DNA from 2 places in the Hydrogenophaga pseudoflava genome. Region 1 is predicted to be linked to the other one. Evidence: riboswitches for the same ligand, from Rfam matches in the RefSeq annotation. Region 1 holds a riboswitch; the other holds the start of a gene.

Evidence for each region. Region 1 has a riboswitch for thiamine pyrophosphate ahead of thiC (phosphomethylpyrimidine synthase ThiC). Riboswitches for the same ligand answer to the same signal wherever they lie in the genome.
Region 2: it holds a riboswitch for thiamine pyrophosphate, as region 1 does, so the genes downstream of both, HPF_RS07620 (thiamine ABC transporter substrate-binding protein) here and thiC (phosphomethylpyrimidine synthase ThiC) in region 1, are expected to answer to the same signal.

Annotation. Positions count from the first base shown of each region.
Region 1 is NZ_CP037867.1:1,134,501-1,145,815, reverse strand. Features, by position in the region: gene HPF_RS05655 (AAA family ATPase) at 1-736, shown strand, start outside; gene HPF_RS05650 (SDR family NAD(P)-dependent oxidoreductase) at 755-1,516, opposite strand; gene HPF_RS05645 (LysR family transcriptional regulator) at 1,637-2,542, shown strand; gene HPF_RS05640 (MarR family winged helix-turn-helix transcriptional regulator) at 2,624-3,082, shown strand; gene HPF_RS05635 (alpha/beta hydrolase family protein) at 3,079-4,008, shown strand; gene HPF_RS05630 (DNA-3-methyladenine glycosylase I) at 4,005-4,631, shown strand; gene HPF_RS05625 (LysE family translocator) at 4,646-5,296, opposite strand; gene HPF_RS05620 (cation-translocating P-type ATPase) at 5,424-8,051, shown strand; TPP riboswitch at 8,099-8,214, shown strand; gene thiC (phosphomethylpyrimidine synthase ThiC) at 8,316-10,208, shown strand; gene HPF_RS05610 (FAD-dependent oxidoreductase) at 10,212-11,315, shown strand, end outside.
Region 2 is NZ_CP037867.1:1,546,094-1,557,408, forward strand. Features, by position in the region: gene HPF_RS07600 (GDSL-type esterase/lipase family protein) at 1-286, shown strand, start outside; gene HPF_RS07605 (hypothetical protein) at 293-529, opposite strand; gene HPF_RS07610 (lipocalin-like domain-containing protein) at 685-1,785, opposite strand; gene HPF_RS07615 (ABC transporter permease) at 1,785-4,352, opposite strand; gene HPF_RS23635 (hypothetical protein) at 4,447-4,617, shown strand; TPP riboswitch at 4,698-4,806, shown strand; gene HPF_RS07620 (thiamine ABC transporter substrate-binding protein) at 4,867-5,907, shown strand; gene HPF_RS07625 (ABC transporter permease) at 5,910-7,502, shown strand; gene HPF_RS07630 (ABC transporter ATP-binding protein) at 7,495-8,148, shown strand; gene HPF_RS07635 (MarR family winged helix-turn-helix transcriptional regulator) at 8,325-8,735, shown strand; gene HPF_RS07640 (efflux transporter outer membrane subunit) at 8,786-10,231, shown strand; gene HPF_RS07645 (HlyD/EmrA/EmrK family protein) at 10,263-11,315, shown strand, end outside.

The DNA of each region.
Region 1 (11,315 bases):
GCTGATCATCGACGAGGTGCAGCAGACCCTGGGCACCGACGAGGGCCAGGCCCTGCTGCACGCGCTCAAGGCTGCGCGCGACGCCGTCAACGCCAAGCCCGGCACGCCCGGTCGCTTCCTGTTCATCGGCACCGGCTCGCACAAGTCGCTGCTGGCCGAGATGACGAGCCGGCGCGCGCAGCCCTTCGCGGGCGCGCTCTCGGCGTCCTACCAGGTGCTCGGCAAGGACTTCGTGCAGTGGCAGCTGGACCGCCTCGCGTCGGCGCCCGGCCTGACCCTGCCCAGCCTGGACGCCGCCTGGGAAGGCTTCCAGACCCTGGGCCACCGGCCGGAGGAGCTGCTCAAGGCGCTGCGCCAGCTGCAGCAGGTGGGCGGCACCGACCCCGACACCGCCTGGCACATCGTCTGCGCCACCCTGGCCGGCGCCGCGGCCGACGCCGACCTCAAGGCCTTCGACGACCTGGGCGAACTCGGCAAGGCGGTGTTCGAGCGCATCGCCGCGGGTGGCGAACAGGGCATCTCGGGTCTGTTCGGTGCCGAGTCGCTGACCTTCTACAGCGAGCGCATCGGCAGCGCGGTGGACGCCTCGCAGGTGCAGAAGGTCGTCGACAAGATGGTCGGCGCCCAGCTCATCATCCGGCCCAGCCACGGCGTCTACACCATCGCCGACCCCTTCGTGCGAAAGGTCTGGCAGGAGAAGCAGGCGCTGCTGGCGCCGCCCCCCGGCCCGCGCTGAACCGGGGGTGCCGGGGCTTCAGAGGTGGATGCCGCCCGAGGCCTCGATGCGCTGGCCATTGACCCAGCCCAGCCCGTCCGACAGCAGCGCCGCCATCACCGGGCCGATGTCGTCCGGCCGGCCCACGCGACCCAGCGCGGTCTGCCCGGCGATCAGGGCATTGAGCTGCGCGTTGTCGCGCACCGCACCGCCACCGAAGTCGGTCTCGATCGCCCCCGGTGCCACCGTGTTGACCGTGATGCGGCGCGGCCCCAGCTCCAGCGCCAGGTAGCGCGTCAGCACCTCGACGCCGCCCTTCATGACCGCGTAGGCGGCATAGCCCGGCAGCGAGAAGCGCGCCAGCCCGGAGGACACGTTGAGGATGCGGCCCCCGTCGGCGATCAGCGGCAGCAGCGCTTGCGTGAGGAAGAAGCTGCCCTTGAGGTGCACGCGCAGCATCTCGTCGAACTGCGCCTCGGTTGTTTCGGCGAACGATGCGTGCACCCCGCTGCCGGCGTTGTTGAGCAGGGCGTCGAAGGTCTCGCGCTGCCAGTGGGTCCGCAGGGCGGTGCGCAACGCGTCGGCGAAGGCGGCAAAACCGTTGCTGTCGCCCAGGTCCAGCGGCAGCGCCACCGCGGTCGCCCCGCGCACCTGCAGCTCGGAAACCAAGGTCTGCGCGTCGGCCGCGCCCTGGCGGTAGGTGACGATCAGGTCGAAACCACGGGTGGCCAGCTGCAGGGCGGCGTTGCGGCCGAGGCCGCGGCTGCCCCCGGTGACGAGGGCGATGGGTCGGGTGGTCATGTCGGTGTCCTTTCAAGGCTGGGGTGGTACAGGGCCCGCAGTCTATTGATCGACATGGATTGAATAAACCAGATCAATCTGTCTAGACTGTGCAGAAATCCAGACCAATCAAACCGATCCATGCACCTCACCGAATCGCTGCGCATCTTTGCCCGCGTGGCCGAACTGGCCAGCTTCAGCGCCGCCGCCGAGCAGTTGGGCCTGCCGCGCACCAGCGTGTCGGCCGCGGTGCGCGAGGCCGAGGCCGAACTCGGCACGCGCCTGCTGCACCGGACCACGCGGCGCGTGCAGCTCACGCAGGACGGTCAGGTGGTCTATGAACGGGCGCTGGACCTGCTGGCCGATGTCGACGAGCTGCGTGGCCTGTTCCAGGCCGAGCCCGCCGCGCTGCGCGGGCGCCTGCGCGTGGACATGCCGCAGACCCTGGCGCGCGAACTGGTCATTCCCGCGCTGCCGCGCTTCATGGCCGAGCACCCGGCGCTGGAGATCGAGCTCTCGTCGGTGGACCGCCGCGTGGACCTGGTGCGCGAGGGCTTCGACTGCGTGCTGCGCGTCGGCCACCTGGCCGACTCCAGCCTGATCGCCCGGCCGCTGGGCGCCTACCGCATGGTCAACCTGGCCAGCCCCGCCTACCTCCAGGCCCACGGCAGGCCCCGCAAGCTGGCCGACCTGGGCCGGCACCGCCTGGTGCACTACGTGCCCACACTGGGCAACAAGGCCGACGGCTTTGAACATGTGGACGCCGACGGCACGGTGCACACCCTGGCCATGGACGGCGCGCTCACCGTCAACACCACCGCCGCCTACGAAGCCGCCGCCCTGGCCGGCCTGGGCATCGTCCAGGTGCCGGAGGCCGGGATGCGCCCCCACCTGCAGGCCGGGCGGCTGGTGGAGGTGCTGCCGAAGTGGCGCGCCGCGCCCCTGCCAGTCTCCATCGTCTACGCCCACCGGCGCCACCTGCCACAGCGCGTGCAGGTGTTCATGCACTGGCTGGCGGCGCTCATCACCCCCCGCCTGCAGGGCTGACCGACGCGGTGGCGACAGCCGGCGCTGGCGCCTGCGCCACTTGGTGGATATATTTCGCATGCGAAACAAATACAACACCGCATGCCACCCACCCGACCGCCCCGCCTCATCTTCCTGCTCAACACCGCGCAGCGCCGCCTGCAGCAGCTCGTGGCCGCCGAACAGCTGCGGCTGGCGCATGACAACGCCGACGCACCCTCGCCCGCGCAGGGCGGTCTGCTGTTCGTGCTGCAGGACAGCGACGGCCGCACCATGGGCGAGATCGCGCAGGCGCTGGACCTCGCGCCCTCGGCCACCACCGGCCTGGTGCAGCGCACCGAGGCGCTGGGCTGGGTGCAGCGCGCCGCCTGCCCTGAGGACGCGCGCACCCAGCGCGTGTGGCTGCTGCCCGCCGGGCGGAATCAGCTGCCGCTGCTGCGCTCGGCCATCCAGCGCATCAACCGCCGGCTGACCACCGGCTTCAGCCCCGACGAGCTGGCCACCGTGGCCCGCTGGCTGCAACACGTGCAACAGACCGCCCAGGAGCCCGACGCGCCATGAACACACCACCCCCGACCACCGACGAGGCCGTGCCCATCACCTGCGCCGACGGCCAGCGCCTGCACGGCCACTTCATCGCCCGCAGCGGCGGCCCGGACGGCGGCCTGCCGGTGCTCATCTCGCCGGCCACCGGCGTGCGGCAGCACTTCTACCTGCGCTTCGCACGCTGGCTGGCCACGCAGGGCCACGACGTGCTGGTGTTCGACTACCGGGGCATCGGCCTCTCGCTGCACGGGCGCCTGAAAGACTGCCGCGCCACCCTGGCCGACTGGGGCCAGCAGGACCAGGTGGCGGCGCTGGACTGGCTGCTGGCGCACACCGGCGCCGCGCAGGCCGTGATCGTCGGCCACAGCGCGGGCGGGCAGATGATCGGCCTGCTGCCCAACCACCACCGCGTCGCGCGGCTGGTCGGCATCTCGGCCTCCACCGGCTGGTTCAAGGCCATGCGGCCCGGCTTCCGGCTGAAGGCCAACTTCGGCATGCGGCTGGTGCTGCCGCTGGGCACCCGCCTCACCGGCTACGGCACCACCGCACTGCTGGGCCTGGGCGAGAACCTGCCGGCCGGCGTGGCGCTGCAGTGGTCGCGCTGGTGCGCCCGCGGCGGCTACGCCACCAACGCCGTGCGCCACCGGCCCGAGCAGGACTTCCACGCCCAGGTGCGCACGCCCGTGACCGTGCTGCACGCCGAGGACGACGACATCGCCAACGCCGCCACCGTGGCCGACCTCCTGCGCACCCTGCCCGCCGCGCCGCGCCAGGCCCACTGCCTGCGGCCGCGCGACCACGGCCTGCGCCAGCTCGGCCACCTCGACTGGTTCCGGCAGTCGCACCAGAGCGTGTGGCCGCTGATGGCGCAGGCGGTGCGCGGTGAGACACTGGCGGTCGCTGGCGCCCCGTCGGGTGCCGCCGCCAGGGCCCACCCATGACCGCCCCCCCGCAGACCGACGCCACCGACGAGCTGCCGCGCTGCCGCTGGTGCAACGGCGCCCCCGAGTTCCCGGCCTACCACGACGCCGAATGGGGCTTTCCCGTGGCGGACGACCGGCGGCTGTTCGAGAAGGTCTGCCTCGAAGCCTTCCAGTCGGGCCTGTCCTGGCGCACCATCCTCAGCAAGCGCGAACACTTCCGCCGCGCCTTCCTCGGCTTCGACTTCGATCGGGTCGCCGCCTTCGGTCCGGCGGATGTCGAGCGCCTGCTGCAGGACGAAGGCATCGTGCGCCACCGCGGCAAGATCGAAGCCGTCATCCGCAACGCGGCCGGCGCGCAGGCGCTGGTGAAGGAGTTCGGTTCGCTCGGCGCCTACTTCTGGCGCTTCGAGCCCGACCCGGCCACGCTCGCGGCACCACAGACCGCGTCCACCCACGCGGCCTCGGTCGCCATGGCCAAAGACCTCAAGAAACGCGGCTGGGTCTTCGTCGGCCCCACCACCGCCTACGCCTTCATACAGGCCATGGGCCTGGTCAACGACCATGAACTGGGCTGCCATGCGCGTGCCAAGGTGGCCGCGGCGCGCAAGACGTTCAAGCCGCCAATGGCCCGGCCCGCCTGAGGCCGTTCAGCGCCTCAGCGCGACAGCGCCATCCGCAGGCCCAGGCCCACGAACACCACGCCGCTCACGCGGTCCAGCCACAGGCCGGCGCGCGGGCGGCGCTGCAGCCACTGGCCGATGCCGCCGGCGAACCAGCCCAGTGCGCCGAACAGCACCGCCGCCTGCAGCGTGAACACCACGCCCAGCATGGCCATCTGCAGCGGCACGTTGCCATTGGCCGGCACCACGAACTGCGGCAGGAAGGACAGGAAGAACAGCACCACCTTGGGGTTGATGGCGTTTGCCAGCATACCCTTGAAGAACTGCCGCGCCGCGGAGTCGGCGGCGGCGGGCGCGCCGCTCTCGGCCGGCAGGCCCAGCCCGCCCCGGCTGCGCAGGGCGTTGATGCCCAGCCACACCAGGTAGGCCCCGCCCAGCCAGCGCAGCGCGGTGAAGGCCACTGGCGAAGCGGCCAGCACCGCCGACACGCCCAGCGCGGCCAGCACCGTGTGGCTCAGGCAGCCGGTGGCGCAGCCCAGGCCGAAGGCCATGCCCAGGCGCCGGCCTCTGGAGGCGCCGACGCTGAGCACCATCAGGTTGTCCGGTCCCGGCGTGGCGGTGAGCAGGATGGCGGTGAGCAGGATGGCGGTGAGCAGGAAAGGCAGGACTTGAGCAAGCGTGGGCATGGCGTTCGGGTCGGTTGCGCGTTCGGGCAAAGCCTCAGATTGTCGGTTCAGTCGCGGTGGTGACGCCCCTCGCAGGCAGGCGCTGGCGGTGAATGGGCACCCCCGACCCGCTGCGCTACGCTCGGGCATGCCCTCACCGACCACCCACCCCGCCGATCCGGACAACCTGGCCGGTGCCAGCCAGGGCCTCTCCTCGGCCACGGCCGCACAGCGTCTGGCCGAAGACGGCCCCAATGCCCTGCCCGGCGGCCAGCGCCGCAGCCTGCTGTCCATCGCGCGGGACACGGCGAAGGAGCCCATGTTCCTGCTGCTGCTGGCGGCGGGCACGCTCTACCTGGTCTTTGGCGACCTGCAGGAAGGGCTCACCCTGTTCGGCTTCGTGCTCGTCACCCTGGGCCTGACGCTGTACCAGGAGGGCAAGACCGAACGCGCCATCGAGGCCCTGCGCGACCTGACCAGCCCGCGGGCGCTGGTGGTGCGCGACGGCGTGACGCAGCGCATCGCCGGGAGCGAGGTGGTGCGCGGCGACCTGCTGCAGCTGAGCGAAGGCGACCGCGTGCCGGCCGACGCCTTGCTGCTGTCGGCCGATGGCTTGCAGGCCGACGAGTCGCTGCTGACGGGCGAGCCGGTGCCCGTGGCCAAACGGGCCGCCCTGCCCCACGAAAGCGCTGCGCCCGCGGGCGACGGTGGCACCCAGGGCCACCGCCCTGGCGGCGACGACCTGCCCACGGTCTACGCCGGCACGCTGATCGTGCGCGGGCAGGCGCTGGCCCAGGTCACGGCCACGGGCGCGCGCAGCGAGATCGGGCGCATCGGCCTGGCGCTGGGCACGCTGGACAACGAACGCTCCCCGCTGCAGCGGCAGACCACGGCGCTGGTGCGCAAGCTGGCCCTGCTGGCTCTGCTGCTGAGCCTGACCCTGGTGCTGGTGCACGGCATGCTGCGCGGCGACTGGCTGCAGGCCGCGCTGGCCGGCATCGCGCTGGCCATGGCGATGCTGCCCGAGGAATACCCGGTGGTGATGACCGTGTTCCCGGCCCTGGGCGCGCGCCGCCTGTCGCGGGAAGGCGTGCTCACGCGGCGCATCAACGCCATCGAAACCCTGGGCGCCACCACGGTGCTGTGCAGCGACAAGACCGGCACGCTGACCGCCAACCGCATGACGGTCACCCACCTGGCCGCGGGCGGTGCCGCGCTGCCGGACCGGCTGGCGCTGGACACGCTGGGCAGCGCACCCCTGCCAGAAGCCTTCCACACGCTGGTGGAGTACTCGATCCTGGCGAGCGTGGTGGAGCCGTTCGATCCGATGGAGAAGGCCTTCCACCAGCTGGGCGCGCGCTTCCTCGCCGACACCGAGCACCTGCACCACGACTGGCGGCTGGTGCAGACCTATGCGCTGAGCCCGGCGCTGCGCGCCATGTCGCATGTGTGGATGGCGTCGGACGGCGGCGCGCAGACGGTGGCCGCCAAGGGCGCCCCCGAAGCGGTGATGGACCTGTGCCACCTCGACGCGGCGAAGCGGGCGCACATCGCCGCGGTGGTGGACGGCCTGGCCGCTCAGGGCCTGCGCGTGCTGGCGGTGGCCAGCGGCCGGTTCGAGGGCGAGGACTGGCCCGCGAACGAACACGACTTCGACTTCACGTTCGTCGGCCTGCTGGGTCTGGCCGACCCGGTGCGCCCGCAGGTGCCTGCGGCCATAGCCGAGTGCCGCGCGGCGGGCATCCGCGTGGTCATGATCACCGGCGACTACCCCGCCACCGCGCTGACCATCGCGCAGCAGGCGGGCCTGGCCGCGTCGCTCACCGCGGCCGACGTGCTCTCGGGCGACGAGATGGCGACGCTCGGCGACGAGGCGCTGCGCGAACGCATGGCACACGTGAGCGTGTGTGCGCGCATCGCGCCGGAACAGAAACTGCGCATCGTGCAGGCGCTCAAGGCGCGCGGCGACATCGTGGCCATGACGGGCGACGGTGTGAACGACGCACCCGCCCTGCGCGCCGCGCACGTGGGCGTGGCCATGGGCCTGCGCGGCACCGACGTGGCGCGCGAGGCGGCGTCGCTGGTGCTGGTGGACGACGACTTCGCGGCCATCGTGCGCGCGGTGCGGCTGGGGCGGCGCATCTTCGACAACCTGCGCAAGGCCATGTCCTACATCCTGGCGGTGCACGTTCCGATCGCCGGCATGGCGCTGCTGCCGGTGCTGCTGGGCTGGCCGGCGCTGCTGTTCCCCATGCACATCGCGCTGCTCGAACTCATCATCGACCCGGCCTGCTCGGTCGCGTTTGAAAACGAACCGGCCGAGAGCGACCTGATGCAGCGCCCTCCGCGCGATGCCAGCGCCCCGCTGTTCGGCGGCGTGACCCTGTGGCTGGCGCTGCTGCAGGGCATGGGCGTTCTGGCGGCGGTGCTGGGGGCCTTCGCCTGGGCCGCGCCGCGCCTGCCCGAGGAAGAGGCCCGCGCCTTCGCCTTCGCCACCCTGGTGATCGGCAACCTGGCGCTGATCCTGTCCAACCGTTCGGCCACCGAGCCGTTCTGGATCACGCTGCGCACGCCCAACCGTTCGCTCTGGGTGGTGGTGGGGCTGGCCCTGGCGCTGCTGCTGGCCGCCCTGTATGTGCCCTGGGCCGTGGCGGTGCTGCGCTTCGCGCCGCTGCCCTGGCACGAACTCGCCGCGGCCGGTGGGCTCGGCCTGCTGAGCGTGTTCTGGTTCGAGGCCATCAAGCGGGTCCGGCGCGGGCGGCGGGCGCAGCGCTGACCGTCGCAGGGACATTTGGCGCCCCGCAAAGAAGCACGCTACACTGCGCGCCTGCTCCGGGGTGCACGGGCCTGCCAAGGCCCGGCGCTGAGATGGTGTGACACACCGAACCCGTGAACTTGATCCGGCTAGTACCGGCGAAAGAAGAGCGTTGCCTTGAAGGACCCGTGGACGGGGTGCATCCGTCCACACCCATGGTCCCTCCGGGCGGTCCTCCGGAGCTGTTCGTTTTCGCAACAGCTTTTTCAATCAGGAGACCGCCCGATGAACGCCCCCGACAAGCTCCAGCAGCTGCTCACGCTCACGCGCGAGCCGTTCCCCCAGTCCCGCAAGGTCTATGCGCCTGGCGTACAGCCCGGCGTGCAGGTGCCCATGCGCGAGATCGTGCTGACCAACGGCGAGACCGTCACGGTCTACGACACCTCCGGCCCCTACACCGACCCGGCCGCGGACATCAACATCCGCCGAGGCCTGGCGCCGGTGCGCAGCGAGTGGGTGGCCGCGCGCGGCGACACCGAGGCCTATGAGGGCCGCGCCCGCGTGGCACTGGACGACGGCGGCAAACACGGCGAGGTGGCGGACGCGCGCATCGAAGCCCTGCGTGCCGAGGCCGCTGGCCTGCAGCGCCAGCCGCTGCGTGCCAAGGCCGGCGCCAACGTGACGCAGATGCACTACGCGCGAAAAGGCATCGTCACGCCCGAGATGGAGTACATCGCCATCCGCGAGAACGGCAAGCGCGAGTGGATGAAGGAATACCTCGGCGACGCCGAGCGCGAGGCGCGTCTGAAGGGCAACGGCATGGGCGCGCGCATCCCCGACGTGATCACGCCCGAGTTCGTGCGCGACGAGGTGGCGCGCGGCCGCGCGGTGATCCCGGCCAACATCAACCACCCCGAGGTCGAGCCGATGATCATCGGCCGCAACTTCCTAGTGAAGATCAACGCCAACATCGGCAACTCGGCCGTCACCTCGTCCATCGAGGAAGAAGTCGAAAAACTCGTGTGGTCCATCCGCTGGGGCGGCGACACGGTGATGGACCTGTCCACCGGCAAGAACATCCACACCACGCGCGACTGGATCGTGCGCAACTCGCCGGTGCCCATCGGCACGGTGCCGATCTACCAGGCGCTGGAAAAGGTGGGCGGCGTGGCCGAAGACCTCACCTGGGAAATCTTCCGCGACACGCTGATCGAGCAGGCCGAACAGGGCATCGACTACTTCACCATCCACGCCGGCGTGCGCCTGCCCTTCATCCACCTGACCACCAAGCGTCGCACCGGCATCGTCAGCCGTGGTGGCTCCATCCTGGCCAAGTGGTGCATCACGCACCACAAGGAAAACTTCCTGTACACGCACTTCGACGAGATCTGCGAAATCATGAAGGCGTATGACGTGACCTTCTCGCTGGGCGACGGCCTGCGCCCCGGCTCGGGCGCGGACGCCAACGACGAAGCGCAGTTCGCCGAACTCAAGACCCTGGGCGAGCTGACGCAGATCGCCTGGAAGCACGACGTGCAAACCATGATCGAAGGCCCCGGCCACGTGCCCATGCACATGATCCAGGCCAACATGGACGAGCAGATCAAGCACTGCCACGAGGCGCCGTTCTACACCCTGGGCCCGCTGACCATCGACATCGCGCCGGGCTACGACCACATCGCCTCGGCCATCGGCGCCGCCATGATCGGCTGGATGGGCACGGCCATGCTCTGCTACGTGACGCCCAAGGAGCACCTGGGCCTGCCGGACCGCGACGACGTCAAGCAGGGGATCATTGCCTACAAGATCGCGGCCCACGCCGCCGACGTGGCCAAGGGCCACCCCGGCCAGCGCGCGCGCGACGACGCGATGAGCAAGGCGCGCTTCGAGTTCCGCTGGCGCGACCAGTTCGCGCTCGGCCTGGACCCGCAGACCGCCGAGGCCTACCACGACGAGACGCTGCCCAAGGACTCGTCCAAGGAGGCGCACTTCTGCTCGATGTGCGGGCCCAAGTTCTGCAGCATGAAGATCACGCAGGACGTGCGCGACTACGCGGCCGCCAAAGGCCTGAGCGAGGAGCAGGCCCTGGCCGATGGCATGGCGCGCAAGAGCGAAGAGTTCAAGGCGGTGGGCGGCGAGTTCTACGTGCCCGTCGACTCATTGAAAAACAAGGCCTGAGCCATGGCGCGCATCGGTATCGCGGGCGCCGGCCTGCTGGGCCGGCTGCTCGCCTGGCGGCTGTCGCCCCACCACGAGGTGACGGTGTTCGACCCGGCCGATGGCCCGCAGGCCCGCAGCGACGGCCAGGGGCCGGCGGCCTTCACCGCGGCCGGCATGCTCAGCCCGCTGGCCGAGCTGGACAACAGCGGCCCCGCCATCGCCGCGCTGGGCTGGCGCTCCATGGCGCTGTGGCGCGAGATCACCGATGCCCTGGCCCGCGCAGGATCGCCGCGTGCGGGCGCCCTGCCCGCCGCCTGCGGCAGCTGCACCGGCTGCTCGACCAGCCCCGGCACCGGCGAGGAACCGGCGCTGCAGCTGCGCACCCTGGGCAGCCTGCTGGTGGCGCACGGCAGCGACCTGGGCGCGGCCCAGCGCGTGCTGGCGCGGCTGGCACAGGCGCCCGACCTGGTCGGCCACGCGCAGACCCCGCAGCGGCTGGACCGCGGCGCCCTGACGGCGCTGGAACCGGCCATCGACCCGCGCCTGCACGCCTGGCTGCTGCCGGGCGAGGGCCAGATCCTGCCGCTGCAGGTGCTGCCCGCGCTGTGCGCGGCCTCGTCCCGCGTGCGCTGGCGCTGGCGGCACACCGTGGCGTCGGTGGGCGCGGGCCGCATCGCGCTGGACGACAGCAGTGAGCAGCGCTTCGACCTCGCCATCGACGTGCGCGGCACGGGTGCCCGGCCCGAGCTGCCCGTGCGCGGCGTGCGCGGCGAGGTGGTCTGGCTGCAGGCGCCCGGCGTGCCGCTGCACCGGCCGGTGCGCCTGCTGCACCCGCGCCACCGCGTCTACATCGTGCCCAGGCCCTGCGACCACATCGTCATTGGTGCCAGCGAGATCGAGAGCGAGGACCGCTCGCCGGTGAGCCTGCGCAGCGCGGTGGAGCTGATGGCGGCCGCCCAGAGCGTGCTGCCCGAGCTGGCCGAGGCGCGCATCGTGCACCTGGAGACCAACCTGCGCCCAGCCCTGCCCGACAACGAGCCGCGCATCGACCACCAGGACGGCCTGCTGCGCATCAACGGCCTGTACCGCCACGGCTGGCTGCTGGCGCCCGCGCTGGTCGAAGAC
Region 2 (11,315 bases), 410 kb from region 1:
GTCCATGGAGGCCAACCTGGGCGCGATGGCGCAGGCCAGCCTCGCGGCGCACGCCAGGGTGTATGTGATGGACTTTGCGTTCTACCCCAAGGGCAGCGCGTACCGCCAAGGCATGACGGAGATGTACCAGCGCGTGGCGACCAACAACGCGGGCACCTACTTCGCAGGATCGGGCGGCATTCCGTTCACCGGCACCTACTACCACCCGGACCAGGTGCACCTGAAGGACGCCGCGCAGCCGGCCATCCTGGAGAACGTCTGGCAGGCGCTCGTCCCCTCTTTCTGAGGGCGTTCAGTGGGGGGGCGGCACCTGGGCCAGAACCCGGGAATGGGCGCGTTCCAGTTCACCGATCAGGTCGTCGATCTGTGCCATGAACTGGTCGCGGCTGGCATAGGGGTGGCGGGTGATCAGTGCGGTCGAGCGATCAGCCAATTCGGGCTCGCCGGCCTGGCGGGCCCAGCGGCGCACCTCGCAGTAGGCCAACAGGGCCAGGCGGCCCATGTCGCCGGTGCGGCGGGCGTGTTGCATGTCGCCGAGGAGGTCCTCAAGGCCAACTTGCAGGGGAGCAGTGGTGGTACCCATGGTGCAGCGCAACATTATGGGTAAAACCGTTATGGGTTGCAACGAGTGAGCGCGTTTTAGGGGTTTCTCCCTTTTTGAGACCGCCCGCCGCCTTTGTGTGCTCAGAGCACCAGGCGTTTCGCGTAGCCGGTCATCTCCAGGTAGCCGCGGCCGACGCGTTTTCCATTGCTGTCGAACAGGTTGGACAAACCTTCCCAGTACACGGTGCCGGTGCTGCCCCGGGCGTCCAGTTCCTGTGGGTCGATCACCGCCTTGACGGTGTAGAAGTCGCCCGGTGTGCGCACCATCCACTCCACCGGATAGCGCGCACGGGTGCGCGGGCTGGTCCAGTGGCGCTGCGGCACCCAGTCCAGTTCCCCGGGCCGGAAGCGATAAATGTCGGTGGGGCTCTGGGCGCTGCCCGCGGCGCGGAAGGACCCACCCGCCCAGAGCTTGCTGCCGTCTGCGCGCCGCAGCTGGAAGGCTGTGATGCTGTGGCCTCCCTCCTGGTTCATGCCGAACCAGTCCCAGCCCACCGCATCGGGGTGCATCAGCGCCTCGCTCCACTCGTGGTCCAGCCAGGCCGTGCCCTGGACCTCGAACCGCTGTCCTTTGAGGTCCAGCGTGCCACGCACCGCCAGCTGCGGGTGGCTGACGTAGAAGCTGGCCTGGGACGGCTCGGGGCCCTTGCGCGAGAAGCCTTGGTCGCCCTGCAGCAGCCAGGCCTGTGTGGGCGTGACCTCCAGGTCGATCTGCAGCTCGTCGCCCGGGGCGCGGGTGGTGTAGCGGCCGTCGGCCTCGCGGCGCAGGAACCAGTCGCGGATCGCCACATGGGTATCTTCGGTGCTGGCGAACACCGCGCGCTCGGTGCGCGCCGGCGGTTCGCCGTTCCAGCGCGCGATGCGCTGGTCGTGCAGCAGCCGGCCGCTGTGCACGTCGGTGATGGCGGCGTGCGCGAACAGCAGCTGGCGCGCGGCGAGGCGGCCGGGCAGGGCTTCGGTGCCGTCGACCCGGCTGCGGAAGAAGGTGATCTGGAAGCCGAACTCGCGCCCGCCGACGTCTTTCGCGTGGCCGGTCAGGTACCACCACTCGGTGCGCGTGTCGTTGTGGGTGCCGTGGTCGCGCGGGAACACCAGCGGGCGCGGCACCAGATCGCGTGAAAGCGCAGGCAGCGGCGCCGCCAGCCCGGCGGCGATCAGCGCGCGGCGCGTGAGACCGTCCATCACCAGTCCTCCTTGACCGCCTGGACCGCATCGCGGCCGGCGGCGGCGCGCCCGGCCAGCCAGGCCGTGACCGTGCCGGCGGCGACCACGGCGGCGCACAGCGCCAGCAGGCGCCACCAGGGCAGCGACAGCTCCATGGTCCAGTGAAAGCTCTGCGGGTTGACCACGTGCACCAGCACCACGCTCACCGCCAGCCCGAGCGCCAAGCCGGCGAGCGCCCCCAGGGCGGTCCACGACAGGCCTTCGAGCGCCACCACGCCGAGGATCTGCCGGCGCGTCAGCCCCAGGTGGGCCAGCAGCCCGAACTCCTTGCGCCGCGCCAGCACCTGGGCGCTGAAGCTGGCCGCCACGCCGAACAGGCCGATACCGATCGCCACCGCCTGCAGCCAGTAGGTGACGGCGAAGCTGCGGTCGAAGATGCGCAGCGAGGTGGCGCGGATCTGGCCCGCCGAGGCGAATTCGATCAGGTCCTGTGCGCCTGCGGACTGCGCCAGCACACGGATGGCCTCGCGCACCGCATCTTCGTCGGTATCGGGCGACAGGTGCAGGGCGAGGTCGTTGACGCGGCGGTCGCCCGAGAGCCGCTGGTAATCGGCCAGGTCGATGACCACGCTGCCGTGCTGGCGCGCGTAGTCGCGCCACACGCCGGCCACGAAGAAGCGGGTGCCCGCCGGCAGGGCCGGGAACGCTGGGGCGAGCGCGTCCAGCGCGCCGCCCGGGCGCGCGCTGTGCAGGTCCACCATGGCCTCGCTCACGTACACCGCGACCGCGCCCACCGGCGGGATCACCGCGTCGCCGACCAGGGGCAGGCGCTGGCCGGGCACGCCGGTGTCGTCGTGCACCAGTGGCCGCGCCAGCAGGGTCACCGCCGGCCGGGCCGGGTCGACCAGCACCTCGGTGGCGCGCAGCGGGTCGACGCGGTTGACGCCCGGCACCGCACGCACCGCGGCCACGAAGTCCGGCGGCAGGGCCTGCCCTTGCGCGCCACTGCCCGCACTGCGCACATACAGCTGCGCCGGCAGCACGCCGTCGAGCCACTGCGCCACCGAGTCGCGGAAGCTCGCCACCATCACCGTCAGCGCGACCGACAGCGCCAGGCTCGCGACCACGCCGCTGGTGGCCACGGCGGCGGTCTCGCGCAGGCGCCGCGAGCGTTCGACCGCCAGCAGGGGCAGGGCCAGCCTGGCCACACGGGGCGCCACGCGGTCCAGCAGAGCGCCCACCGCCAGCGGCAGCGCCGCGATGCCGCCCACCAGCAGCAGGCCCACCGACACATAGGCGGCCAGCGGAATGCCCGCGACCGGCGGTGCCCAGGCCAGGGCTGCGGCCAGGACCATCAGCCCCAGAGCGAGCCGGTGGCTTCGCCGGGACACCGGGCCGGATGCCCCCAGCCCCTTCAGCGCCAGGGCCGGCGCCATGGCGGCGGCGGCGCGCGCCGGCCACCAGCCGCCGACCAGGGCGGCGACCACGCCCAGTGCGCCGTAGACCAGGGCGGCGGGCGTGCTCCAGTGCAGCGAGGGTGCGACGCCCGAAAAGTAGCCGCCACCCAGGTCGCCTCCCAGCAGCCGCAGCGCGGCCACAGCCAGGCCGGTGCCCAGCGCCACGCCCAGCGCGCTGCCGATCAGGCCCAGCACCGCCGACTCGGCCAGCACCAGACGCAGCCGCTCCGGCGCCGACAGGCCCAGCACGCCCAGCAGCGCAATCTGCTGCTGCCGCCGCGCGACCGACAGCGACAACACCGAGAACACCAGGAAGCCTCCGGTGAACAGCGCCACCAGCGCCAGCACGGTCAGGTTGACCCGGTAGGCGCGCGAGAGGTTGTCGGCGCGCTCACCCGCCTGGCCCGGCGGCTGGGCGATCACGTGGGGCGGCAGGGCGAGCCCGCGCAGCAGTGCCTGGGTGTCGGTGCCTGGCGCCAGGCGCAGGTCGATGCGGCTGACTTCCCCGGTGCGGCCCATCAGCGCCTGCGCCGCCGCGATGTCCATCACCAGCATGGGCGCGCCGGGCGCGTTGACGCTGCCGGCCACCCGCAGGGTCGCGCGTTCCAAGCCACTCTGCACCTGCAGCGTGGCCGGCAGATCGCCCGAGGGCGCCAGCACCTGCCGCGCCGCCGGGTTGAGGAACACCGCATCGGGGGCAAACAGCTCGAAGCGTCCCTGGGCGGCCGGATCGTCGCGCGGCGTGGGCTGCGGCATCAGCGCGGGTGAGACGGCGGCCACCGACAGCGCATCCACGCCGACCAGCCGCACGCCCTGGCGCCGGGCATTGGCGAGCAGCACCGAGGTGGACACTTCCAGCACCGGGCTGGCGGCGGCCACACCGGGTGCCTGCGCCACCGGCTCCAGCAGCGCGTCGTCCAGCCCACCCTGGCGCGCGCGCAGCGACAGGTCGGGCTGACCGTTCACCGCGCTCACCGCCCCGGAAAACTCCGCCAGCGCCGATGCATTGATCAGCTGCACCGCCAGCGCCAGGGCCACGCCCAGCATCACCGCCACCACGGCAGCGACCGTGCGCCATGGGTGGTGGCGCAGTTCCTGCCAGGAGTAGGTCTTGAGCAGCGCAAACATCGTGTGAGCTTAGCGCTCCGGCCAGGCTCCCCATGGGGGACGTGGTCATGTGGTCCAATACGGGGTTTCCAACCAACTTTCCCTTGAGACCGACATGGGCAACAAAATCGTCACCGAAGCCGACCGCAAAGCCACTCCCCGTCCCACCGCCGCCGACGGCGTGGTGCTGCCCACCCCCGGCCGCGGCCAGCGCGTGAGCCTGGAGCGTGGTGTCGCCACGCGCAGCAAGAAGAACCCCGGCAAGCGTTCGAAGAAGGGCGGCTGATCGCCTGGGGTCCGGTCCCCACCCCGAGAAAAGGCCCGTCAGGGCCTTTTCTGCTTTTTGGGCCCGCCGATTAAAATTGCCGGCTTCACCGGGGGTGCCGGGCCCGCAGCAATGCGGGCGGCGGCTGAGAAATACCCCTCTCACCTGATCTGGGTTGTGCCAGCGTAGGGAGCGTGACAAGCCGGTCCGCCGTTTGCCGTGGTCCGTCCTGCTCAAGCCCTCGCGGGCGTTTTGACAAGGCGGATGCACATGCAACGGCGGTTTCTCTTTTCGGCGCTCCTCTCCCTTTCTTCGTTGTCGCTCGCGGGCCTGGCCCAGGCGCAGGCACCGATGCCGCTGCGGGTGCTGACCCACAGCTCGTTCGACCTGCCCAAGGAGCTGCTGGCGCAGTTCGAGAAAGACGCGGGCGTGCGGCTGCAGATCGTCAAGGCCGGCGATGCGGGCGAGATGACCAACAAGCTCATCCTCACCAAGGCCAAGCCGATCGCCGATGTCGCCTACGGCATCGACAACACCCTGCTGCCGCGCGCGCTGGCCGCCGGCGTGGTCGAGCCCTACACCGGCCCGGCGGCGCAGCGTGCGGCGGCGGTGAGCATGGACGGCGGCGTGGTGCCGGTGGACTTCGGCTACGTCAACCTCAACATCGACAAGGCCTGGTTCGCCAAGAAGGGCCTGGCGCTGCCGGCCTCGCTGGACGATCTGGCCAAGCCCGCCTACGCCAAGCTGCTGGTGGTGCAGAACCCGGCGACCTCCAGCCCCGGCCAGGCCTTCCTGTACGCGACCATTGCCGGTCTGGGCGAAGAGGGCGCATTCCAGTGGTGGGGCCGGATGCGCGGCAACGGTGTGAAGGTGGTCAAGGGCTGGACCGAGGCCTACTACACCGAGTTCACGCGCAACGGCGGCACGCGCCCCATCGTGGTGAGCTACGCCAGCAGCCCGGCGGCCGAGGTCTTCTACAGCAAGGAGAAGATCACCGAGTCGCCCACCGCCAACCTGTTCCTCAAGGGCGGCGTGTTCCGCCAGGTCGAGGGCGTGGCCCTGGTCAAGGGCGGCAACCCGGCCGCGCGCGAAGCCGCCGGCAAGTTCATCGAGTTCCTGCGCTCCGCCCCGGCGCAGCAGGCGCTGCAGACCACGATGTGGATGTATCCGGCCGAGGCCGGCGCGGCGCGGGTGGACGTGATGAAGGCCCATGCGGTGGAGCCGACGGCGTTCGACAACCCGTCGGCCGCCGATGTGTCCGCCAAAAACAAGGCCTGGCTGCAGCGCTGGACCAAGACAGTCTTGAAGTGAGGATGTCTCGCCGCTGGCTGCTGCCTGCGCTGCCGCTGGTGTTTCTGGCGGTGGTGCTGGTGGCGCCGGTGCTGCGGCTGCTGGCCGAGGGGCTGGCGCCTGGCGCGGCCGACGGCGCCGAGCCGCTGCGCTGGCTGGACGTCTGGCAGGACGATTACCTGCGCTGGCGCGTGCTCTGGTCGTTCGCGCAGGCGGGCATCACCTGCGCGCTGGCCCTGCTGCTGGGCCTGCCCTGCGCCTGGGTGCTGGCGCGGCGCGAGTTCCCGGGGCGGGCGCTGGTGTTGCGCCTCTTGATGCTGCCCTTCGTGGTGCCGACCCTGGTGGCGGCCATGGGCGTGCTGGCGCTTTGGGGGCCGCGCGGCCTGATCGGCGGGCCGCTGGCCGAGGTCGGCATCGAGCTCGCCGACACGCCCTGGCTGCTGCTCTACGGCAACCTGTTCTTCAACCTCTGCCTCGTGGTGCGCGCCGGTGTCGACGCGCTGGAGCAGGTCGGCGCGCAGCGGCTCGCAGCCGCGCGCACCCTGGGCGCCACGCCCTGGCGCGCGTTCTGGCGCATCGAATGGCCGGCCATCGCGCCCTGGCTGGCCTCGGCGCTGTGCCTGGTGTTCCTCTACTGCTTCGCGGGTTTCGGCCTTGCGCTGGTGCTGGGCGGCCAGCGCTACGCCACCGCCGAGGTCGAGATCTACACCCTGGTGGCGCACGAGCTGGAGCTGGGCCGAGCGGGCGTGCTCGCGGTCTGGATGATGGCGCTGACCGGCGCGGTCGCGCTGGCCTACGCCTGGCTGGAGCGGCGGCTGGCGGCGCCGGCGCGGGTCGCGCCTGTGCCGCGGCAGCGGCCGGCCACGGCCCTGCAGTGGCTGGGTGTGGCGGGCGCGATGGGGCTGCTGGTGCTGGTCTGTGTCGCGCCGCTGGCGGCCATCCTCTGGCACGCCGCGTCGGCGCTGTTCGTCGGCCAGGGCGCGGCCGTGCTCACCGATGCCGACACCCTGGCCGCGCTGGGCAACACGCTGCGTTTCTCGGTGCTGGCCGTGGTGTTCGCCACCGCGCTCGGCCTGTCGCACGCCTTCGCCCTGCAGTCTTCGGTGACCTGGCGCGCGCTGGCTTTCCTGCCTTTCGTTGTCTCGCCGGTGAGCGTAGCCTTTGGCCTGCTGCTGCTCTACCCCGACTGGAGCGCGAGCCTGCCGGTGCTGCTGGCGGCCTACGCGCTGCTGGCCTGGCCTTTCGTCACCAAGTCTGTAACCGCCGCGCTTGACGGCCTGCCGGTCCACTGCGCGCAGGCCGCGGCCACGCTCGGTGCCACCCCCTGGCGCGTGTTCCGGCGCGTCACGCTGCCGATGATCGCGCCTGCGCTGCGGCGCGGCATGGCCTTTGCCGCCGCCACCGCGCTGGGCGAGTTCGCTGTCACGCTGTTTCTCTCGCGGCCCGAATGGACCACGCTCACCACCCTGATCCACCAGCACCTGGGCCGGCCCGGCGCCGCCCCGCTGGATGCGGCCTTCGTGCTCGCGGCGCTGCTGATGGCGCTGGCGCTGCTGGCCTTCCTGCTGATCGAGGGCCGCGACCGCCGCGCCGGGGACAATGCCCGCCATGCTTGAACTGCGCGACATCCACAAACACTGGCACGACGCACCCGAATGGCCGCTGCTGTCTGGCGTGAACCTGCGCGTGGACGCGGGCGAGACGGTGGCGCTGCTCGGTGCCTCGGGCAGTGGCAAGAGCACGCTGCTCAAGATCGTGGCCGGGCTCGAAGCGCCGGAGCAGGGCAGCGTCTGGTTCGACGGCGTGGACATCACCGGCTGGCCGCCCGAGCGGCGCCGCTTTGCGCTGATGTTCCAGGACTTCGCGCTGTTCCCCCATCTGAACGTGCGCGACAACGTGGCCTTCGGCCTGATCGAGCAGCGCGTGCGCAAGGCCGAGGCCCGTGATCGCGCGCAGGCCATGCTGGCGCGCTTCGGCCTGGCCGGTCACGGCGACGCGCGCGTCTGGACCCTTTCGGGCGGCGAGCAGCAACGGGTGGCGCTGGCGCGTGCGCTGATCACGCAGCCCAGAGCGCTGCTGCTGGATGAGCCTTTCAGCGCGCTGGATGCCCACCTGCGCGAGCAATTGCGCGACGAGTTTCGCGAGCGCATCACCGAGGCCGGCATGGCCGCGATCCTGGTGACGCACGACGCGCAGGAGGCCCAGGCCATGGCGCAACATGCGTGGACCTTGCGTGAGGGGCGCCCGCAGCCCCTGTGGTGAGCGTTCGCAGAGACCCTTGCATTCTTCCGGGCATAAGATGCCTGGTCATTAATTGACTAGGCAGGTATATACTGTGGCTCCCTTCGTCGCCCGCCGCTGCCATGTCCAGAACTCCGAAACCCGTCCAGTTTTACAAGGCGGAAACCTACAACGCCGAGGAAAGCCTGGGCTTTCTCATGAAGCGGATCTTGCTGTCTGTCGTCCAGCAGGTGGACAAGCGGCTGGTGGCGCATGACCTGACCACGGCACAGTGGGGGCCCCTCAAGCACCTGCAGTCCAACGGTGGTCGCAGCACGGTGGCCGAACTGGCCCGCTGGACGAACTCCGATGCCGGCGCCATGACGCGCCTTCTGGACCGGCTGGAGAAAAAAGGACTGTGCAAGCGTGTGCGTTCGACCGAAGACCGGCGGGTGGTTCTGGTCGACCTCACACCTGAGGGCGAGGCGGCTCTGGTGCATGTGCCGCAGGTTCTGTCGGACGTGCTCAATGCCCACCTGGCGGGGTTTTCCAAGTCGGAATGGGAGGCCCTCAAGGGTTACCTGACACGCATGGCCGAGACCGGGGATGCATTGCGCGACGCCGGGTGAAGCTTTGCAACGGTGCGCGTTTTTTTTGGCTCAAAAATTTGACTAAGCAAATGAAGCCTGATCAGTTAATTGACTTCCGCCTCGGCTCTGCTGTGGTGGTTCTGGCCGCGGCCGGTCTTCTGGCTGGTTGCGCCAGCACCGACGGGATTTCCGCATCTGCACGGCAGCTGAGTGCCTCAGACGTGGGTTTGGCGCAGACCGCGGCGCCCGCTCCGCTGGCCACCGACTGGTGGAAGGCCTGGGGTGACGACACGCTGTCGGATCTCATCGAGCAAGCCCTGCGATCGCAGCCCAGCCTGAAGGTCGCTCAGGCAAGGCTGGCCCGGGCGCAGGCCGCGGTGGAGGGCGAGCAGTCCACCAGCGGCCTTCATGTGAATGCGTCGGCCGACACCACCCGTGAGCATTTCAGTGCCACCAGCATCTACCCGGCTCCGCTGGGTGGCTCCATACGGACCCTGGCAAACGTGCAGGTGGCCGCCCAGTGGGAGTTCGACTTCTTCGGGCGCCACCGGGCCGCCCTGGACGCGGCGCTGGGCCAGACCCGTGCCGCGCAGGCCGACCTGCAGGCCGCCCGCAACCTGTTGGCCAGCCAGGTGGCACAGACCTGGGTGCAGCTGGGACGGCTGCAGGCGCAGCGCGAGGTGGCGCAGCGCACGCTGACCCAGCGGCAGCAGATGCTGGCCGTGATCCGCCAGCGCGTGGACGCGGGGCTCGACACCCGTGTCGAACTGCGCCAGGGGGAGGGGGCTTTGCCCGACGCGCGCCAGCAGATCGAAGCGCTCGATGAACAGATCGCACTTGCGCGCCATGCGCTGGCCGCGTTGGTGGCGCAGCCACCGAACGCATTCGAGACACTCAGGGTGGACCTGTCGCGGTTGCAGGCCGGTGATCTGCCAACCGGGGTGCCGGCGGACCTGCTCGGCCGCCGGCCCGACCTGGCCGCCGCGCGCTGGCGCGTGGAAGCTGCCATGCGTGGGGTGGACGTGGCCCGTGCGCAGTTCTATCCCAACGTCAATCTCGCGGCGTTCATCGGGCTCTCCAGTATCGGGCTGGACCGGTTGATCGAGGCCGACAGCCGACAGTTTGGCGTGGGGCCGGCGATCCGCCTGCCGATCTTCGACAGTGGCGCCCTGCGCGCCAACCTGCGGGGGCGCACCGCCGAACTGGACGCTGCCATCGAGGGCTACAACAGCGCGCTGCTGGAATCGGTGCGCGACGCGGCCGACCAGCTGAGCAGCCTGCAGTCGGTGCAGCGCCAGCAGGCCGAGCAGGCCCAGGCTCTGGCCGCCGCCGAATCGGCGTACGACATCGCGCTGCAGCGCTACCGCGCTGGTCTGACCGGCCACCTCACCGTGCTGACTGCCGAGACCACGCTGCTCACCCAGCGCCGCCTGGGCGTGGACCTGCGGGCCCGCGACCTGTCCGCCCGCATCGGTCTGGTGCGCGCACTGGGCGGTGGCTACACGGACGACACCCCCACGCCATCGCGCGGCTGATGCCACACCCCAACGCTCACGGAATTTCGACATGACCACCCCCGACACCACCACCCCCGCCCCCCAAAGCAACACCGCCCGCCGCAAGGCACTCACCGGCGTGGCCGCCGCCGTGGCGCTGGCCGCCGTCGGCTACGGCGCCTACTGGGCGCTCGTGCTCAATCACTACGAAACCACCGACAACGCCTATGTGCAGGGCAACGTGGTGCAGCTCACCCCGCAGACCGGCGGCACCGTGGTGGCCATCAACGCCAACGACACCGACCACGTCAAGGCCGGCCAGTGGCTGGTTCGCCTGGACCCGGCCGACGCCCAGGTTGCGCTCGACCAGGCCGAGGCGCAGCTGGCCCAGACCGTGCGCGAGGTGCGCACGCTGTACGCCAACAACCGCACGCTGGCCGCGCAGATCGCCTTGCGCGAGGCCGATCTGGCCCGCGCCCAGAGCGAGCAGGCCCGGTTGCAGGACGACGTGAACCGCCGCCAGCCGCTGGTGGCCACCGGCGCCGTGGGGCGCGAAGAGTTCAACCACTTCAGCGCCCAGCTGGCCGCGGCCCGCAGCAGCGCCGAAGCGGCGCGCTCGGCCCTGCTGGCCGCGCGCGAGCAGCTCGCGTCCAGCCAGTCGCTCACCGACGGTATCGCCTTCGACCAGCACCCGAGCGTGCAGCGCGCCGCTGCGCGGGTGCGGGAGGCCTTCCTGGCGCTGCGCCGTGTGGAGGTCCAGGCGCCGGTGGACGGCTATGTGGCGCGCCGCAATGTGCAGCTTGGCCAGCGCGTGCAGGCCGGCGCGCCGCTGCTGTCGGTGATCGCACTCGACCAGGTCTGGGTCGAGGCCAACTTCAAGGAAAACCAGCTGCAGAAGCTGCGCCTGGGCCAGCCGGCCGAGCTCACCGCCGATGTGTACGGCTCCAAGGTGGTTTACCACGGTCAGATCGATGGCCTCGGTGCCGGCACCGGCGCAGCCTTCGCCCTGCTGCCGGCGCAGAACGCGACCGGCAACTGGATCAAGGTGGTGCAGCGCGTGCCGGTGCGCATCAAGCTCGATGCCGCCGAGCTCCAGCAGCACCCCTTGCGCGTGGGCCTGTCG